One region of the Bradyrhizobium guangdongense genome, then DNA from elsewhere that is predicted to be linked to it. Evidence: riboswitches for the same ligand, from Rfam matches in the RefSeq annotation. Region 1 holds a riboswitch; the other holds the start of a gene.
What was found. Region 1 has a riboswitch for S-adenosylmethionine ahead of metX (homoserine O-acetyltransferase MetX). Riboswitches for the same ligand answer to the same signal wherever they lie in the genome.
Positions count from the first base shown of each region.

Region 2: linked by a shared signal. The riboswitch ahead of X265_RS34430 (O-succinylhomoserine sulfhydrylase) and the one ahead of metX (homoserine O-acetyltransferase MetX) in region 1 are both predicted to bind S-adenosylmethionine.

Region 1 covers NZ_CP030051.1:6,861,806-6,872,071, reverse strand. Annotated here, with positions in the region: gene X265_RS32905 (lysophospholipid acyltransferase family protein) at 1-381, shown strand, start outside; gene X265_RS32900 (gamma-glutamylcyclotransferase) at 378-989, opposite strand; gene X265_RS32895 (DUF2125 domain-containing protein) at 1,100-2,284, shown strand; gene X265_RS32890 (hypothetical protein) at 2,417-2,638, shown strand; gene X265_RS32885 (hypothetical protein) at 2,918-4,489, shown strand; gene X265_RS32880 (hypothetical protein) at 4,507-4,950, shown strand; gene X265_RS32875 (prephenate/arogenate dehydrogenase family protein) at 4,947-5,888, opposite strand; gene hisC (histidinol-phosphate transaminase) at 5,885-6,982, opposite strand; gene X265_RS32865 (chorismate mutase) at 7,013-7,861, opposite strand; SAM riboswitch at 8,034-8,113, shown strand; gene metX (homoserine O-acetyltransferase MetX) at 8,200-9,402, shown strand; gene metW (methionine biosynthesis protein MetW) at 9,404-10,066, shown strand; gene X265_RS32850 (hypothetical protein) at 10,218-10,266, shown strand, end outside.
Region 2 covers NZ_CP030051.1:7,183,028-7,193,293, reverse strand. Annotated here, with positions in the region: gene X265_RS34465 (aspartate aminotransferase family protein) at 1-182, shown strand, start outside; gene argF (ornithine carbamoyltransferase) at 182-1,105, shown strand; gene X265_RS34455 (Hsp33 family molecular chaperone) at 1,405-2,412, shown strand; gene apaG (Co2+/Mg2+ efflux protein ApaG) at 2,570-2,962, opposite strand; gene X265_RS34445 (OpgC domain-containing protein) at 3,158-4,420, shown strand; gene X265_RS34440 (SGNH/GDSL hydrolase family protein) at 4,420-5,199, shown strand; gene X265_RS34435 (SGNH/GDSL hydrolase family protein) at 5,212-6,213, shown strand; gene X265_RS34430 (O-succinylhomoserine sulfhydrylase) at 6,326-7,513, opposite strand; SAM riboswitch at 7,589-7,668, opposite strand; gene X265_RS34425 (2'-deoxycytidine 5'-triphosphate deaminase) at 7,747-8,883, shown strand; gene X265_RS34420 (PAS domain S-box protein) at 9,060-9,458, shown strand; gene X265_RS34415 (MATE family efflux transporter) at 9,704-10,266, shown strand, end outside.

The sequences.
Region 1 (10,266 bases):
GACATGACGCGTCGCGCCCGCGAGGCGGTGCGCGCCGGCGGCCAGCTCGTGATCTTTCCGGAAGGCACACGCCGGGCGCCGGGGGCGCCGCCGGATTACAAGACCGGCTTTGCGCAGATCTATTCGTCTTGCGGCGTGCCCTGCCTGCCGGTCGCGCTCAATTCCGGCCTGTTCTGGCCGCGCCGCACTTTCATGCGCTATCCCGGCACGCTGGTGGTGGAGTTCCTCGATCCGCTGCCGCAGGGTTTGCCCAAGGACGAGTTTCTCGCGCGCGTGCAAGCGGCGATCGAGGATGCGACCGGCCGCCTCGTCGAGGCAGGACGGAAAGAGCAGGAGCAGTTGATCGGCTCCGCGCCGAGCTACGCGGCTTCGGGCACCTAGCGGCTGTCCCTGCTCTCGTCGGGAGCCTGAGCGTGCAGCGAATGTGCATCGCCATGCAGCATCATCGCGAGCTGATGCAATTGCGTGTCGCGAAAACCTTCGGCCTCGATCGCCTTCACGGTCGCCGTGACGTAATCGCGGTTGGCGCCGGACTGGCCGTGGCCTTGGACGACATGGCGGTGCTGATCGGCGAGCGACAGCCGTCCGGCATACTGGACATGGCCGCGGTCGACCACATAGGTAAGCGCGGAGACGCGCTGCCGCGCTTCGTTCTCCAGCCACACCGAGCGCATCACCTCGCGATAGACCGACGTCACCTGCTCGCGGGCCCGCAAATAGGCAACCACGTCCGCGCGGTTCTTCTCGGCGACGCGGAAGGCGATGCCGCGGCAGGCGCCACCGCGGTCGAGCCCCAGCACCAGGCCCGGCTGCTCCGGCGTGCCACGATGGACAAAGGAATAGACGCACAGCGCACGGTGCTCGCCGACCAGCCGTGCCGGGACGCGCTCCTCGAATGCGAAGCCCGGCCGCCACATCAGCGAGCCGTAGCCGAACACCCAGAGGTCGCCCTTGGCTGTCGTGACGGAGGGGAGGGTGATTTCCGACATTTCGGGCACGGCTATCAGAACCGGACTTCCATGCGAAGCGAATTCTCCGCCTTTCGTCCGGGGGCGGCCTCGCTTACATTTGACAAAATCTGGGGCCAAAGGGTCGCCGCATGTCCGATATGACCATTACCGCAGGCCGGCGCTCCCGTTGGGGGCTCTTCATTGCTCCCGTCCTCCTCCTGATCCTTGCGGCCGCCTGGAGCGGCTTCTGGTTCTATGCGGCCTCGCAGGCCGGGGTGGCGGCCGATGCCTGGCGTGCGCAGGAGGCCAAGGCGGGCCGGATCTACGATTGCGCCAAGCGGTCGATCTCGGGTTTCCCGTTCCGCTTCGAGGTGCAGTGCTCCGGCGCCAGCGTGGCGCTGGTCTCGCAGAATGCAAGCAAGACGCCGTTCACGGCCAAGCTCGACAGCATTCTCGTCGTGGGACAGGTCTACGATCCCAAGCACGTGATCGCCGAGTTCTCGGCGCCTGCAACGCTGGTCGATGGCGTCACGCAGAACACCTTCGTCGTGAATTGGACCAAGGGCCGCAGCAGCGTGATCGGCCTGCCGGCGGTGCCGGAGCGCGCCTCGATCGTGTTCGATGATCCCAGCATCAACAGGATGGATGGCAGCGTGCAGGTGCCGCTCGCACGCGCCAAGCAAGTCGAGTTGCACGGGCGCCTCGCTGATGGATCGACCTCCGATCATCCCGTGATCGAGACCGTGCTTCAGATCTCGCAGGGGAGCATCCAGGGCGTTCATCCGTTGCTGGCCGAGCCGTTCGAAGCGGACACGCGCGCGAAGATCACCGGGCTCACCGACCTCACGCCAAAGCCCTGGCCGCAACGCTTCCGCGAGATCCAGGCGGCAGGCGGCCATATCGAGATCGTGCAGTCGCGGATCCAGCAGGGCGAAATGATCGCGGTCGCGGCAGGTACGCTGGGTCTGTCGGCCAACGGCCGGCTGGACGGCGAATTGCAGATGACGGTGACCGGCCTCGAGCGCGTCATTCCGGCGCTCGGCATCGAGAAGATGCTGGAAGAGGGCGTGCCGCAGGCAACGCTCGATCGCGTCGCGCCCGGCGTCAAGACGCAGGACCTCAACAATCTGTTCGGCGCGCTCGACCGCGCCGTTCCCGGCCTTGGCAAGGTCATCAAGCAGAACGCCAATGCCGGGGTTGCCGCGGGCATCAATTCGATCGGGACCGAAAGCACGCTCGAAGGCAAGAAGGCGCGCAGCTTCCCGCTCAAATTCGCCGACGGCGCCGTGCTGCTCGGCCCGGTCAAGGTGGGCCAGATCCCGCCGCTGTACTGATCTGCGCTCACGGCGCCTTCGCATCAACGTGATGACGCGGCGGCTTCGCATCGGGAATGCGAAGCCGTGATCTCCGCTCTCTCTCCATGTCGGCCGCACGATGAAGCGAGCCGCCCAGGCAGGAGAGATATCATGACAACTTCCAAGCTGTTCGTCGCCGCCATCGCCCTCACGGCCGCCTTTGCGACGCCTGCGTTCGCGCAGTGGCAGTCGCAGGAGCCGGCTGCGTACGAGGCCCAGTACCCGAACGGCGACCGCAATCTGTCGAGCCCGGCAACGCGCGCGAGCGTGGCGTACGTGCCGTCTGCGAAATCACCGCGCCCCACGGTGATCCGCGCGACCAAGGGCAAATAGCCGCCATCCCCCTTGAGACCTAGCGCGTCGCGGAGTTGGGCCCGGCCATGTCCCGGCCGGGCCCAATGCACGCTGCTCGCCTGCGCGGGTCATCGCGCGCGTGCGGATCGGTCGAGCGATGCAAATATTCCGAACATGATCGTCAGGAAAACGTGATGCAGAAGATGCGCGAGCCGGCGAATAAGCGTGGCCGCATTCAAATCACTCCACACCAGGGAAGCAAGCACGCGCCGGGGGCGCAACCATCAGGACCTGCTTCCCAAGTGGAGGGAGGTTTACGTGCGCATCATCACTCGCGGACTCATGCTGGGACTGCTCGCTGCCTGTTCGGGGCAGGCGCGTGCCGACGACAATGTCGCGTCGGAAATTCAGGCACTGAAGGCCAAATTGAAGGAGCTGCAGCAGAGAGTGGATTCGGAGGCGCGCAAGACGCGCCAGGTCGAAGCCGTGCAGGCCAAAGTCATGCCGATGCCGGGGACCTACAAGGCGCTGCCTGTCGAGGCATGCGCGGGCGACAGGGTCTGCTACAAAGGCATCACGCTGACATTCGGCGGCTGGGTCGATCTCACCGGGATCTACCGCACGCGCAACATCGCCTCCGACACCGGCTCGGTCTACAATTTCATCCCTTATCCGCAGGCCCACAATTTCTACCTCCCGGAGACGCGATTCTCCGCGCGCCAGAGCAGGTTCTCGGTGCTGGCCGAAGGCAACGCCGATGCCGATACGCATCTCGCCGGTTACGGCGAAATCGACTTCGAGGGGGCGGCGCAGACGGCGAGCTCGGTGGCCACCAACTCCTTCAATCCGCGCATGCGGCAGCTCAGCCTCGAGGTCGATCGAACCGATCTCGGTCTGCATTTCCTCGCGGGACAATCCTGGTCGCTGAACGCGCCGACCAAGTCGGGCATCGATCCCCGCGGCGTCGATGCGCCCGGCGTGATCGACTTCGAATCCGTTCCGGGATTTTTGGCGGCACGCCAGCCAGGACTGCGCGTCTGGAAAGATATCGGGCCCGAATTCAAGCTCGCCGCGTCGGTTGAAAATCCGCAGACCGCGTTTTTCGGCGGCAACACCCCGGCAGTCGGCACGCCGGCGGTCGGCCCGCAGGGCGTGCTCAACCCGAACCTGCAGGTCAATCTGACCGGGCCGGGCGGCAGCTTCTTCAACAACCTCAACAATGTCAGCTTGAACCAGGTGCCTGACGTCACCGTCAAGGCGGCATGGGATCCACGGCTCGGTCCCTACAAGCTGCACGTCGAGGCGTGGGCGCTCTATCGCCAGCTGTTCGATCGCTTCGACGGCGCCAATCACACCTACGACACCGGCAGCTTCGGTGGCCACGTCTTCGCCGAGCTGATCCCGAAGACCCTCGACCTGCAGGTCTACGGCGCACATGGCGTGCTCGGCCGCTTCACGGCGACGCCGTTCCCCGATGCGGCGGTGGCGCAGGACGGCACGGTGCTGCCGCTGACGATCACGGCGGCCGCGGCCGGCCTGATCTGGCACGCGACGCCGAGCCTCGATGTCTACAGCTACGCGGGACTGGAGAAGACCAAGGCGAATTTCGCCAATGTGGGAACGGTGCCGTTCGGCTACGGCAATCCGCTCTACAACAACACCGGCTGCTTCACCGAGAACACGCCGGCAGCGAGCTGTAACGGCAATACCAGGGAAGTCCGGCAGGTCACCGCCGGCATCTACGACACCGTCTACCAGGGCAATTACGGCACGGTCAAAGCCGGCGTACAGTACTCCTACACGCAGCGCTTCGCCTTCGCCGGCGTCGGCGGCGCACCCAAGACCGACGACAACATCGTCATGACGCAGGTCAGGTACTATCCGTTCTGATGTTCTGTGGGTGGCAATTGTCCGACGGTCTACTGATCCTTCGGCTCGCGCACGTCGTCGCCCGGCTTGGCCTGGCAATGACGGGCGCGGTCGGCGCCACCTTCGTCGCCGCATTGCTGATGCGGGCCGATCTGCCCTGGTTCGACACCGTCGAATTCACTGTTCTGCTAATCGTGCTCGGAATGACCGGCGCCTATCTCGGGATCGACATCCCGCGCTGGCCGCAGCTCCAGGCCGGCCCGGCGCATCGATCGCCCGCGATCGGTCTTGCCAGCGCGACCGGCACCTTCCTCGCGGCTGGAGCCGGCCTACTCGCACTCTATGCTTTCGTGATCGACGAAACGTCTGCTCCCGCCAGCAACCTCTTGTTCGGCGCCACCTGGATGCTGGGGGTGTGCATGCAGATCGGCGCCGGTCTCGCCGGCCGCCGCCGCATTACGCAGGTCAAGGGTCGCAATTAGCCGGGCTTCTTGTCGAGCTGTCCGTGCTGGCGGCCGAAATCCGCGGCCGCCGAATCCTGACCGATCTCGACGATGCCGCGGCGGATGGCGCGGGTGCGGGTGAAATGGTCGAACAGCGCCTCGCCGTCGCCACGGCGGATCGCGCGCGTGAGCTTGGCGAGATCCTCGGTGAAGGTGCCGAGCATCTCCAGCACGGCGTCCTTGTTGGCGAGGAAGACGTCGCGCCACATCGTCGGGTCGGAGGCCGCGATGCGGGTGAAGTCGCGGAAGCCGCCGGCGGAGAACTTGATGACCTCCGACTCCGTCACCTGTGCCAGCTCGTCGGCGGTACCGACGATGGTGTAGGCGATCAGATGCGGCAGATGGCTGGTGATCGCGAGCACGAGATCATGATGATCCGGCGTCATCACCTCGACCTTGGCGCCCATCGCCGCCCAGAATGCGCGCAAATGCGCGGTGGCCCCGGCATCGACGCCTTCCGGCGGCGTCAAGATGCACCAGCGGTTGATGAAGAGCTCGGCGAAGCCGGAATCCGGCCCCGAATGCTCGGTGCCCGCGACGGGATGGGCCGGCACGAAATGAACGCTCTTCGGCAGATGCGGCGCCATGTCCTTGACCACCGCGCCCTTGACCGAGCCGACGTCGGAAATGATTGCGCCGGGCTTCAGATGTGCGGCGATCTCCTGCGCCACCTCGCCGCAGGCGCCGACGGGAATGCAGAGGATGACGAGATCGGCATCCTTTACCGCCTCCGCATTGGTCGCCACGACCTGGTCGACGATGCCGAGCTCCATCACCCGCGCGCGGGTCTTTTCCGAGCGCGCGGTGGTGACGATCTCGCCCGCCAGGCCCTGAAGTTTCGCAGCGCGCGCGATCGAGCCGCCGATCAGGCCGAAGCCGATCAGCGCGACGCGCCGGAAGTGTGCCTGCTCGCTCATTTGCCGGCCATGAAGTCGCGCAAGGCCTCGGCGACGAGGCGGTTGGCCTCCTCGGTGCCGATGGTCATGCGCAAGCAATGCGGCAGGCCGTAATTCTTCAGCGCGCGCAGCACGAGACCGCGCCTGGTGAGGAAGGCGTCGGCGTCGTCGGCCGTCTTGCCCTTCTCGGTCGGGAAGTGGATCAGCACGAAATTGGCGACGCTCGGCGTCACCTTCAGCCCGAGCTTGCCGATCTCCTCGGTGAGCCAGTTGCGCCAGGTCTCGGTGAACTGCTTCGACATCGCCTGGTGCGCGGTGTCCTCGATGGCGGCGACAGCGGCATACATCGCCGGCGTCGACACGTTGAACGGGCCGCGGATGCGGTTGACCGCATCGATGATGTGCTCGGGGCCGAACATCCAGCCGACGCGCAGCGCCGCAAGGCCGTGGATCTTGGAGAAGGTGTGCGTCACCACGGTGTTCTCGGTGGTCGCGACCAGCTCGATCCCCATCTCGTAATCGTTGCGCGAGACGTAGTCGGAATAGGCGGCATCGAGCACCAGCAGCACATGCGACGGCAGGCCGGCGCGCAGGCGCTTGACCTCGTCGAACGGGATGTACGTGCCGGTCGGGTTGTTGGGGTTGGCGAGCCAGACCAGCTTCGTCTTCGGCGTCACGGCTTTCAGGATGGCGTCGACGTCGCAGGTGAGGTTCTTCTCGGCCGCAATCACGTTCTTGGCCCCGACCGCCATGGTCGCGATCGGGTAGACCAGGAAGCCGTGCGTGGTCGAGATCGCCTCGTCGCCATGGCTGAGATAGGTGTGGGCGAGCAGATTGAGGATCTCGTCCGATCCGGCGCCGCAGATGATGCGATTGGGGTCGAGGCCGAAGGAGCGGCCGATCGCCTCGCGCAGCACGCGTGAGGTTCCCTCCGGATAGTCTTCCAGATGATCCGCGACGTGCTTGAAGGCCTCGATCGCCTTGGGCGAGGGTCCGAAGGGCGTCTCGTTGGCCGAGAGCTTGAACACCTTGCGGCCCGGCTCCGCCACCGGGCTCTTGCCGGGCGTGTAGGGCGCAATATCGAGAATGCCGGGATTCGGCACGGGGCGGGACATCTTCAACTCCGAGATTGGCTGGGCGCGAACTTACGATTTCGCCCCGGTCGGGGGCACCGTATAGCGCGTTGCGTGGCTGCCGACGAGGGCCGTGGAGCGCACCGAGGCCCCCGCCTCGATCAGGGCAGCCCTGATTTTGTCGATGCCGGTGGCTGATGTCACCGACACCAGCAGCGCTGCGCCGTCGAAGGCGGTATCGGGCACCGCCACGATCTCGGCCAGCGGCGACAGCGCGCGCGCCACCTCGGCGTTCCAGCCGGAGACGCGCACGCTGAAGGTCTCCACTTCCGTGACCAGCGCGCTGTCGGCGACGCGCGAGATCGCGAACACGGGCAGCGCCGCCGGATGGTCGGCGCGTTCGACGAAGGGCATGCGCGCGATGATCTTCGGCGCGCCGTCGGCCTCCAGCTCCAGCCACCACGGCGTGCGGCTCGAGGTCGCCGAGACCAGCGCAAGATCGCCCTTGGATTTCGCCACCGCCTCGACCGCGGCCTGCGCGCTGAAATGGGCGACGTAAGGCACCGTGAAGCCGAAATGGAAGCGCACGGAATCGCGCATGGCAGGCTCGCTCACCGAGATGTCGGCGTGCACGGAGAACGGCGCCTGGACATAGGTGAAGGTGGAGATGATGACGCGCCAGATGCTCTCGACCGTGTCGAGCGGCAGAATGCCGCGATGGCGCTGCACGATCTCACGCATCATCGAGGCCTCGCGCGCCGGGCGGAACGCCGAGCCGACCTCCTGGGTCTGCTTGACCTGGATCAGGCGATCGATGATGTCGCCACGCTGCATCAGGAGGCGATGCATGGCCTCGTCGATCGCGTCGATCTCCTTGCGCAATTCCTGGAGCGATGGTGGCGCCGGCGGACGTTGGGACATATCTGACAGGCTGTGTTGTGAGGGAGCGGTCGAGGTTCTGATTAGGCAGTCGGGGCGGCGAAAGCAAAGAGAAATGCAAGAGGACGCGAGACCTGCCGGTCCGCGCGGCGAGAGCCGATTTTGCTCAATCCGGACCGTGACTTGACGAAATCAGCCTGAGCCGGTAGGTTTTTGCCCGTTCCGTGGTCATTTGAGCCGGCCGGCTTGCAGCCACGTTAAAAAACTCGCTAAACAGGCCGGGGACGCTTCCGATCCCGGCCGAACCTATCATTCAGGCCGGGTTTTTCATGGCCTGATGTCAGCGGCGGTTCTCGTGGCCGTCGCAAACGAGGTCGATGATGGTTGGCGTCAAGTCCGTGCCCAGTCCCGCGATCAGTGCCGACGATCGCTCGCATGAGGTCGATCATCCGAGCTCGCAGCTTGCGCTGTTCGGCACTGAGCAGCCGCTGCGGCTCGATTGCGGCGTCGATCTCTCGCCGTTTCAGATCGCCTATCAGACCTATGGCGAACTCAACGCCGACCGTTCCAACGCGGTGCTGATCTGCCATGCGCTGACCGGAGACCAGCACGTCGCCAATGTGCATCCCGTCACCGGCAAGCCCGGCTGGTGGGAGACGCTGGTCGGCCCCGGCCGGCCGCTCGATCCTGCGAGGTACTTCATCATCTGCTCCAATGTGATCGGCGGCTGCATGGGTTCGACCGGCCCGGCCTCGATCAATCCCGCGACCGGCAAGGTGTGGGGCCTGGATTTTCCCGTCATCACCATTCCCGACATGGTGCGCGCGCAGGCGATGCTGATCGACCGGCTCGGCATCGACACGTTGTTTGCCGTCGTCGGCGGCTCGATGGGCGGGATGCAGGTGCTGCAATGGACGGCGGCGTACCCTGCACGCGTCTACTCCGCGCTGGCGATTGCCTGTGCGACGCGGCACTCGGCGCAGAACATCGCCTTCCACGAACTCGGCCGCCAGGCCGTGATGGCCGATCCGGACTGGCACAATGGCGGCTATGCCGATCACGGCATCCATCCGCATCGCGGCCTCGCGGTCGCACGGATGGCTGCGCACATCACCTATCTCTCGGACGCCGCCCTGCATCGCAAGTTCGGGCGGCGCATGCAGGACCGCGAGCTGCCGACCTTCTCGTTCGACGCCGACTTCCAGGTCGAGTCCTATCTGCGCTACCAGGGCTCGTCCTTCGTCGAGCGCTTCGACGCCAACTCCTATCTCTATCTGACCCGCGCGATGGATTATTTCGACATCGCCGCCGACCATGGCGGCGTGCTGGCGAAGGCCTTCGCGGGGATCCAGACCCGCTTCTGCGTGGTCTCCTTCACCAGTGACTGGCTGTTTCCCACATCCGAATCGCGCGCGCTGGTGCACGCGCTGAACGCATCGAGCGCGCGGGTGTCGTTCGCCGAGATCGAGACCGATCGCGGCCACGACGCCTTCCTGCTCGACGTGCCCGAATTCTTCGACATCTCGCGCGCCTTCCTGCAATCGGCCGGCAAGGCGCGCGGGCTCACCGACAAGGACGGCTGACATGTCCGCGCAAGAAGTGCTGCCGTTCAACGGCATCGTGACCACGCAATCGGGAAACTATCGCGCCGACCATCTGCTGGTCGCCGAGATGGTCAAGCCGGGCTCAAAGGTGCTCGACGTCGGCTGCGGCGAGGGCGATCTGCTTCAACTGCTGGAGACCCGCGGGATCGACGGCCGCGGCATCGAACTATCTCGTGAAGGCGTCAACCGCTGCGTGGCAAAGGGCCTCGCGGTGGTGCAGGGCGATGCCGACACCGATCTCGTGAATTATCCGGACGATGCCTTCGACTACGTGATCCTGTCGCAGACGCTACAAGCGACGCGGCAGCCCAAGGTCGTGCTGGAAAACCTCCTGCGCATTGGCCGCCGCGCCATCGTCTCGTTCCCGAATTTCGGCTTCTGGCGGATGCGCCTCCAGCTCCTGATCGGCGGCCACATGCCGCGCACGGAAAACCTGCCGGCCAGCTGGTACGACACCGCCAACATCCATTTCTGCACCATCAAGGATTTCGTCGAGCTCTGCGACGAAATCCATGTCAAGATGGAGCGTGCCGAAGCGCTCGACCTCTACGGCCGCCCCTTGCGCCTGCGGTTGCCCTGGTGGGTGTGGAATCTGTTCGGCGAGCAGGGGGTGTTCCTGCTCAGCCGAGGCGGTGGGAAGTAGTTTTTCGTCATTGCGGCGGCGGACGGCGATACCTGACTCAGGGAACTAGACCAAGTATCCAATCCTGCGGCTAACCAAAGTTGAGCCTCTAGGTTGCATGTCCTCGATTCCTTCAGCCATAATGCCGCTGGGGAAATGAAGGGCTGAGACGATGGGTAGAGCGCTGCCGGCACTCGCTGTGCTGTTCAGTGTGGGCTTGA
Region 2 (10,266 bases), 320 kb from region 1:
TGCCCTCCGGCGACCTGGTCGCAGCGCTCCGCAACGAGAAGCTGCTCACCGTCGGCGCCGGCGACAATGTCGTGCGCTTCCTGCCGCCGTTGATCGTCACCGAAGCCGAGATCGAGGACAGCGTCGTCAGGCTCGAACGCGCCTGCACGGCGCTGTCCGGCAACAAGCGGGCGGCAAGCTGATGAGCAAGTCACCCAAGCACTTCCTCGATATCAACGAGCTGCCGCTGTCGGAGCTCAAGAGCATGCTCGCGGCCTCCTCCGCCATGAAGGCGAAGCAGAAGGCGCATCAGCCGGTCAGGCCGCTCGAAGGCAAGACGCTGGCGATGATCTTCGAGCGGCCGTCGACCCGCACCCGCGTCTCGTTCGATGTCGCCATGCGCCAGCTCGGCGGCGAGCCCATCATGCTCACCGGCGCCGAGATGCAGCTCGGCCGCGGCGAAACCATCGCCGACACCGCGCGCGTGCTGTCGCGTTATGTCGATGCCATCATGATCCGCATCCTCAATCACGAGGCGCTGCTGGAGCTCGCGGCGAACGCCACGGTGCCTGTCATCAACGGCCTGACACGGCGCTCGCATCCCTGTCAGGTGATGGCAGATCTGATGACCTTCGAGGAGCATCGCGGCCCCATCGAAGGTCGGACGGTGGCCTGGACCGGCGACGACAACAACGTGCTGGCGTCCTGGGCCCATGCCGCCGAGCGTTTCAAGTTCAAGCTCAATGTCGCGACACCGCCGGAACTCGCTCCGAAGAAGGTGATGCGCGACTTCATCAAGGCCACCGGCGCATCGATCGTGATCGGTACCGATCCGGAAGCCGCCGTGAAGGGCGCCGATTGCGTCGTCACGGACACCTGGGTGTCGATGGGCGACAAGGAAGGCGAGCACCGCCACAACGTGCTCAAGCCCTATCAGGTCAATGCCAAGCTGATGTCGCTGGCCAAGCCAGATGCGCTGTTCATGCACTGCCTGCCCGCCCATCGCGGCGAGGAGGTCACCGACGAAGTGATCGACGGACCGCAATCGGTCGTGTTCGACGAGGCCGAAAACCGCCTGCACGCGCAGAAGGGCATTCTGGCCTGGTGCTTTGACGCGGTGAAGTAGAGCGGTGGCGCGGTGATGGGGTCGAGTCGATGACCCCATTCTCCGCTGTCATCCCGGACAAGCGCCGCATAGTGGCGCGGAGATCCGGGATCCATAACCAAAGGATTGAGGTTGGCGAGGACTCGGAGTTGTCATCTCGCGCGATGACGCGATCCTATGGTTATGGATCCCGGGTTCGCGCTTTGCGCGCCCCGGGATGACACTGTGTTTGTCGCACCCCTGTACGATCATGTCTGCACCCGGAACCGCACCGTCCCGCACCCCTTCCATTCCACCCCTCCCACCCCAGATAGAGCGCCATGGTTTCCCAATCCCCCGACATGAAAACCGGACCCGAGGGCCCGGTTCGCGCGCCTTCGGCGGTTCCGATCGACGATGCCGTGCTGCCTTACGAGGTCGACGCGCTCGACGTGCGCGGCCGCCTGGTGCGGCTCGGCCCCGCGCTCGACGACATCCTGACCAAGCACGATTATCCTGCCCCGGTCGGCAAGCTGCTCGGCGAGGCCATCGTGCTCACGACGCTGCTCGGCTCGGCGCTGAAATTCGAGGGCCGCTTCATCCTGCAGGCCCAGACCGACGGTCCGGTGTCGTTCCTGGTGGTGGATTATCAGGCGCCGGATCGCCTGCGCGCTTATGCGCGCTTCGATGCCGAGCGTCTCGGCGATGCCAAGGATTCCGGCGCGCTGCTCGGGCGCGGCCATCTCGCCATGACCATCGACCAGGGGCCTGACATGAGCCGCTACCAGGGCCTGGTCGCGCTCGACGGCGGCAGCCTGGAAGACGCGGCCCACGAATATTTCCTGCGCTCCGAGCAGATCCCGACGCGCGTGCGTCTTGCGGTCGGCGAGGAGTGGCGCTCGAGCGACGGTGGCAAGCATCGCTGGCGTGCCGGCGGCATGCTGATGCAGTTCTTGCCGAAGGCGCCTGAGCGCGCGCGGCAGGCCGACCTGCATCCCGGCGACGCGCCCGAAGGCGCCGAGGTGCATAGCATCGCCGAGGATGATGCCTGGGTCGAGGCGCGCTCGCTGATCGAGACGGTCGAGGACGTCGAGCTGATCGATCCCGATCTCTCCGGCGAGCGGCTGCTCTACCGCCTGTTCCACGAACGCGGCGTGCGCGTGTTCAACCCGCTTGTGCTGAAGGCGCAATGCTCCTGCTCGCGCGACGCGGTTGCGTCGATGCTGAAGAGCTTCTCGCCGGATGATCGCATCGCGATGGTCAAGGACGACAAGGTCGTCGTGACCTGCGAGTTCTGCAGCTCGGTCTACCAGTTCACGCCGCACGAGGCGGGCGTGGAGAGCGCCTAGGCGCCACGTACGTCATTGCGCACCATATACTTGGTGTCATCGCCCGACTTGATCGGGCGATCCAGTACTCCGAGACGGTAGCGATGAAATCGAGAGGCCGCGACGTACTGGATGCCCCGGTCAAGCCGGGGCATGACAGTTGTGGGTGCCGTCCGCTCTAGTTCAACACCCGCTTGTTGTCAGGGCTGTCGAGCGAGAACGTCGGCACCTCGATCTCGAAACGCTCGCCGGTCTCGCTGACCATCTGGTAGCGGCCGGTCATGAAGCCGGAGGCGGTCGAGAGCGGCACGCCCGAGGTGTATTCGAAGCGCTCGCCGGGGGCGAGGGTCGGCTGCTCGCCGACGACGCCTTCGCCCTTGACCTCCTGCTGCCGGCCGGAGGCGTCGGTGATGATCCAATGCCGCGTCTTGAGCTGCACGGTCTCCTCGCCGGAATTGGTGATGACGATGGTGTAGGACCAGAAATAGCGCGAGCGGTCGGCCGACGACTGCTCCGGAACAAAGTTCGGCTCGACGGTCACTTCGATCTGGCGGGTCACGGCGCGGTACATGGTTGCCATCATAACGAAATCCTCGCCCGGAACCAAATGCCGCGGGGGGCTTTGGCGACATCGTCCCGCCAGAATTAACGGGGAAGTACACCCCCAAGATACACCCGTATGTGATCCGGCCGCTTTGCGAGGCGGCGACCGGACCGATACACTCCCTTGAAACGTCGCGATTTGCGGAAGGGTTTTTGGGCCCCGATGACCATTGCCGATCAAGTGACGGGATCGATCGCAGGAACCGCAAGCGCCAACCCCGCGGGTGCCAAGCCCATGGAGGCGAAGCTGCGTGCGCCGGCGATCACGCTGCCCGCCATCGGCGAGCGCGAGCTCAGGCTCGACCTGTTTCGCGGCCTGGCCCTGTGGCTGATCTTCATCGACCATCTGCCGCCGAATTTGCTGACCTGGTTCACGATCCGCAATTACGGCTTCAGCGACGCCACCGAGATATTCATCTTCATCTCCGGCTACACCGCCGCGTTCGTCTATGGCCGCGCCATGCTGGAGAACAGCTTCGTGGTCGCCACCGCGCGCATCCTGCGCCGGGTCTGGCAGATCTATGTCGCCCACGTCTTCCTGTTCACGATCTTCCTCGCCGAGATCTCCTATGTGGCGACCAGCTTCGAGAACCCGCTCTACACCGAAGAGATGGGGATCATGGATTTCCTCAAGCAGCCCGACATCACCATCGTGCAGGCGCTGCTCTTGCGCTTCCGTCCCGTCAACATGGACGTGCTGCCGCTCTATATCGTGCTGATGCTGGCGCTGCCGCTGATCCTGTGGTCGATGAAGTGGAAGCCGGACGTCACGCTGGCGCTGTCGGCCCTGCTCTACGCTGCGACGTGGGAGTTCGACCTCTACTTCTCGGCCTATCCGAACGGCTTCTGGGCGTTCAATCCGCTGGCATGGCAATTGCTGTTCGTGTTCGGGGCCTGGTGCGCGCTCGGAGGTGCGCGACGCATGTCGCGCATTCTCGCCTCCCCGGTGACGATGTGGATCTCGATTGCCTATCTCGTCGCAGCGTTCTGCGTGACGCTGACCTGGTACGTGCCGCAGCTGTCGCACTTCATGCCGAAGCGGCTCGAGCAGTGGATGTATCCGATCGACAAGACCGACCTGGACGTGCTGCGCTTCACGCATTTCCTGGCGCTGGCGGCGCTCACCGTGCGCTTCCTGCCGCGCGAGTGGCCGGGCCTGAAATCGCCGTGGCTGCGGCCGCTGATCCTGTGCGGCCAGCATTCCCTGGAGATATTCTGTCTCGGCGTCTTCCTGGCCTTTGCCGGCCATTTCATTCTGGCCGAGGTCTCCGGTGGACCGGCCATGCATGCGCTGATCAGTCTCGCCGGAATCCTGATCATGTGGGCGGTGGCTTGGGTGATTTCGTGGTACAAGCGCGTGGCTGACAAGAGCGGTGCGAAAACCAAAAACGCCGTCGGCAACGCCGATCTGGCGGGAGGGGGCTGATGAAGGCGAAGGTACTCCTGAGCCTGATCCTGCTGTGCGGTGGCCTCGCCGCGCCGTCGGCGCGCGCCGAGGATGCTGCGCCTGCTGCTCCGACCCTGCCCGCGGCGTGCGAATTGCCGTCCTACCTGCTGACAAGCGAAAGCCAGCTCCACAAGGTCGCCGACACCGTCAAATCAGGCAAACCGCTCGAAATCCTGGTCGTCGGAAGCCGCTCGACGACCATTCCGTCGTCGGAGAGCAGCTCCTATCCGGCGCGCATGGAGGCGATCCTCAAGGAGAAGCTGCCGCCGTCGGAGGTCGTGCACGTCTCCGTAGAAATACAGAGCAAGAAGACCGCGGAGGAGACTGCCGGAAGCTTCGTTAAGCTGATGGAAGCAAAAACGCCTACTTTGGTGATCTGGCAGACCGGGACCGTGGATGCTATCCGATCCATCGATCCCGACGAGTTTCGCAACGCGGTGACCGAAGGGGTCGCTGCGTTGCAAAATGCAGGGGCTGACGTCGTCTTGATGAATTTGCAGTACAGCCCCCGCACCGAAACCATGATCTCGGCGCCGCCTTATCTTGATAATATGCGGGTGGTGGCGCAGGAGCATGATATCCCGCTGTTCGACCGTTTCGCGATGATGCGGCAGTGGAATGATCAGGGTCAGTTCGACCTGTTCAGCCCGACCCGCGGCCCAGAGCTGGCGAAGCAGGTCCATGATTGCATCGGCCGGGCGTTGGCACAGTTCGTGATCGACGCCGCCCATCTGGGGCCGGCCGAGCAGCAAAATTGAGGTCTAGCGTTAATGAGTTCTCTCCGCCCTTTTTGCCTGTCGACACGGCTGGCTGCGCCCGCAGCGGCGGCGCTGCTGATGCTGATGCCCATCGTGCAGACACCCGCTCGCGCGCAAGCCGCGCAGACGACAGCTGCTCCACAGCAGGCGGCTGATCCCGCTCCGCCGTCACCGTCCCAGACGACCGTCGCCGCAACCGGCCAGCCGGCAGGCGAGCAGCGCGGTCTCACCTCGCGCGCCATCGACAAGGTGAAGCAGGTCGCGAAATCCGCCGGCGATATTTTCAGCCGCGTGCCCTGCCTGTCGCCGAAGGGCGTCTCGAAGACCATGGGCTCCTTGCCGCATGTCGCGAACAAGCTCATTGCCGGCAAGCCCGTCGTGATCGTCGCGTTCGGCTCGTCCTCGACCGCGGGATTTGGCGCGAGCTCGCCGGACTTCAATTACCCGAACCGCCTCGCCGCGCAATTGCGTCGGCAATATCCGACCGCCGATATCACCGTCATCAATGCCGGTGTCGGTGGCGAGGACGCGCCCGAGATGATGAAGCGCCTCCAGAAGGAGGTGATCGACGTGCATCCTGACATGGTGATCTGGCAGGTCGGTACCAATGCCGTGCTGCGTAACCTCGATCCCGGCGATACGGCGAAAACAGTGGAAGAAGGCATCAGCCGGATCCAGGCCGCCGACGAGGCCGACATCGTGCTGGTCGATCCGCAATATTCACCTGCCGTCAACAAGCGCGCCGAGAGCGCGGGCAAGATGGTGAAGCTGCTCGGCAAGGTCGCCGAGCTGCGTCACGTCGGCATTTTTCCGCGCTTCGAGGTGATGCGCGACTGGCACGAGAAGCAGGCGCTGCCGGTCGAGAGCTTCGTCATCGCCGACGGCCTGCACATGAACGATTGGGGCTATGCCTGCTTCGCCCAGTTGCTCGGCGACGACATCATCCGCTCGGTCGGCCAGATCAAGCTGGGCGTCAACGTGCCGGCGGATGTGCGGACCTATCGGCCGATGTAGGCACGGGTGCCGTAGGTGGGCAAAGGCGCAAAGCGCCGTGCCCACCACCTCGTCATCGTAATCGAGGATGGTGGGCACGCTGCGCTTTGCCCACCCTACAAGAACTCGTTTCTCACGCCTTCTCCAGCGCCGCGGTCAGATCCTCGATCAGATCATCCGGATGCTCGAGCCCGGCCGAGAAGCGAATGAATCCCTCGCCGATCCCGAGCTCGGCGCGTACCTCGGGCTTCAACCGCTGATGTGTCGTCGTCGCCGGATGGGTCACGAGGCTCTTGGCATCGCCGAGATTGTTCGAGATCTTCGCGAGCTTGAGCTCGTTGAGCACGCGGAAGGCCGCGGCCTTGCCGCCCTTCACCTCGAAGCCGACCAGCGTCGAGCCGCCCCGCATCTGCTTCTTGACCAGTGCCGCCTGCGGATGATCCTCGCGGCCGGGATAGACCAGCCGCGCAATCTTTGGATGGCTTGCCAGCACGTCGGCGATGCGCGCGGCGGTGTCGGTCTGCGCGCGCACGCGCACCCCGAGCGTCTCCAGTCCCTTGAGCAAAACCCAGGCGTTGAACGGCGAGATCGACGGGCCGGTCTGGCGCATGAAATTGTGGATGTGCTCGGCGATGAAGGCTTCCGACGACAGGATGATGCCGCCGAGGCAGCGGCCCTGGCCGTCGATATGCTTGGTCGCGGAGTAGACGACGACGTCGGCCCCGAGCGCGAGCGGGCTCTGCCAGATCGGCGTTGCGAACACGTTGTCGACGATCAGCCGCGCGCCGGCCTGGTGCGCGATCTCGGCAATGCCAGGAATGTCGAGCACGTCGAGCGTCGGGTTGGTCGGGCTCTCCAGAAAGAACGTCTTGGTATTGGGTTTCGCCGCCCGCTGCCATTCGTCCAGATTGGCACCGTCGACCAGGGTGGTCTCGATACCGTAGCGCGGCAGCAGGTCCTGCAACACATAGAGATTGGAGCCGAACAGCGCGCGCGACGCCACCACGTGATCACCGGCCTTGAGCGGCGCCAGGATCGCCGTCGTCACTGCCGCCATGCCGGTCGCAGCCGATCGCGCGGCCTCGGCGCCTTCGAGCTCGATCATGCGGCGCTCGAACATTGCGATCGTCGGGTTCGAATAGCGCGAGTAAATGAAGCCGGGGTCCTCGCCCTTGAACCGCGCCTCGCACTCCTCGGCGCTGTTGTAGACGTAGCCCTGCGTCAGGAACAGCGACTCCGACGTCTCGCCATATTGCGAGCGCAGCGTGCCGGAATGGACCAGACGGGTTTCGGGGCGGTAAGCAGCAGGCGACTTCGACATAGGACCCTCCGATATGACCGTCTCGTCAAAAACGGTCACAAAAAAAACCGGCCTGGATATCTCCACGGGCCGGGATCACAGAGGTCCCCGGCCTGTTTAGCGACTTATTTAACGTGGCTGCAAGCCGGCCGGCTCAAATCACCACGGGATAAGTGATGCTCATATTCCGCAATGCCCTTTCCGTCAAGGCGTCCATCGGATAGCCGTAAATGCTGGTATTTTCGCATGTCCGGATGCGTTTGCCCCCTGACGAGGATTCCCGGTTGAGTTTCACGGTCGCCGCCGACGCCAATGGTATCCTGCCCGACCGCATGATCGCGGCGATGGCGGAAGAGGGCCTTATCCTGCCCGCCTACGATTTCGTCGAAAGCCAGATCCAGCCGGCGAGCCTCGATCTGCGCCTCGGCGACATCGCCTATCGCGTGCGCGCGAGCTTCCTGCCCGGTCCCGGCGCCACCGTCGCCGAGCGCATCGACCAGTTGAAGCTGCACGAGTTCAGCCTCGCCGACGGCGCGGTGCTGGAGACCAACTGCGTCTACATCGTGCCGCTGCTGGAGAGTCTCGCGCTGCCGCCGGAGATCGTCGCTGCCGCGAACCCCAAAAGCTCCACCGGCCGCCTCGATGTCTTCACCCGCGTGATCGCCGATGGCACCCGCCGCTTCGACATGATCGGCGCCGGCTATCACGGTCCGCTCTACGCCGAGATCAGTCCGAAGACGTTCCCGGTGCTGGTGCGCGAGGGCTCGCGCCTCAGCCAGGTGCGCTTCCGCACCGGCGATGCCATCCTCACTGCCGACGAGCTCGATGGCCTGCATGCCGCCGAGCGCCTGGTCGATGTCGACGATGCCGATCTCACGGGCGGCGTCGCCGTCTCCGTCGATCTCTCCGGCGAGAAGGGCAGTGGCTTCGTCGGCTATCGCGCCAAACGTCACACCGGCGTCGTCGATGTCGATCGTCGTTCGGGCTATGCGGTGGAAGATTTCTGGGAGCCGATCTCGGCGCGCCCCGACGGCAGCCTGATCCTCGATCCCGGTGAGTTCTATATCCTCGCCTCGAAGGAAGCGGTGCAGGTGCCGCCCGATTATGCCGCGGAGATGGTTCCGTTCGATCCGCTGGTCGGCGAGTTCCGCGTGCATTACGCCGGATTCTTCGATCCCGGCTTCGGCTATGCAGGTGCCGGCGGGCAAGGATCGCGCGCCGTGCTGGAAGTGCGCTCACGCGAAGTGCCGTTCATCCTCGAGCACGGCCAGATCGTCGGCCGCCTCGTCTACGAGAAGATGCTGTCTCGCCCCGATGCCATGTACGGCCAGCGCATCGGTTCCAACTACCAGGCGCAGGGCCTGAAGCTGAGCAAGCATTTCCGGGTGTAGTGTGAGCCTCGCGCTCCGCTGTCATTCCCCGCGAAAGCGTCGCGAAAGCGGGGAATCCAGTACGCCGCGGCTTCTCGACTTGATCACCGCCGTCTCGGAGTACTGGATCGCCCGATCAAGTCGGGCGATGACACCGAATTTGTGTCAGGATGTATGAAATCCAACGAGGTCTCGCCATGACCGATCAACTCGACGCACACATCCTCAACGACGTCGCCGACGCGCTGATCTATTCGGATCGCTCCGGCACCATCATGCGATGGAATCGCGCATCCGCCGCACTGTTCGGCTTCGCGGCAGACGAAGCGCTCGGCCAGAATCTCGATCTGATCATCCCCGAGCATCTGCGCGCCGCGCACTGGAAGGGCTTTGAGGCCGCGCTCGCCAGCGGTACGATGAAGCTTGCGGGCAAGCCGACGCTGACCCGCGCACTGCACAAGAGCGGACGCAAGCTCTACATCGAAATGACCTTCGCGCTGGTGCGTGACGCGGGCGGCAACGTGCTCGGATCGGTCGCGATGGCGCGCGACGTCACCGAGCGCGTCGAACGCGAGCGCGCCGCCAAAGCTTCGTAAAATTGAAGCTTCGCTAAACTAAGGCTCCGCAATCGGGCCGTCGCAAAATTCGTGATGCGGAGTTGACCCAGGACCGCAATTCCACGGTCCGAAATGCGCTGCCGCAGAGCACGCCTGCACCTGACGCAGGAGGAATCGGCGGCCGGCGTGCTAACAATTGCCGGACGCGCCTTTCGCGCGAGTGAATTGATTAGCACACCTATGCATTGCCGCGCCGCAGATGGCGCATTTGCCCGGGAGACGAAATGACGGACATCGCCGAGATCCCGGTCGATGAGCAGGAACGTCCGCTGCCGCCGTCCCCGCGCCCCGTGCGGAGTGCGCTGACCGACGGGCCGATCCTGCGCACGCTGCTGGGGCTCGCCTGGCCGAACGTCGTCGCGCTGTCCGCCGGCACCTGCGTGGTGATCGCGGAGACCTCCTATATCGGACGTCTCGGCGTCGAAGCGCTGGCCGCGATGGCGCTGGTGTTTCCGACCGTGATCCTGACCATGACGATGTCGGGCGGCGCCATGGGCGGTGCCGTAGCTTCCGCCATCGCACGCGCGCTCGGCGCCGGCGACCGCGAGCGTGCTGGGACGCTGGCCGCGCATGCACTCCTGATCGGCATCACCTTCGGTCTCGTGTTCATGCTGGGCATGCTGATCTTCGGGTCCCAGGTGCTCACCATGCTCGGCGGGCGCGGCAATGTGCTGACTCATGCGATCGCCTACACGCAGGTGTTCTTCGGCGGGGCGGTGCTGCCCTGGCTGCTCAACACCATGGCCGGCGTGCTGCGCGGCACCGGCAACATGAAGCTGCCGTCGCT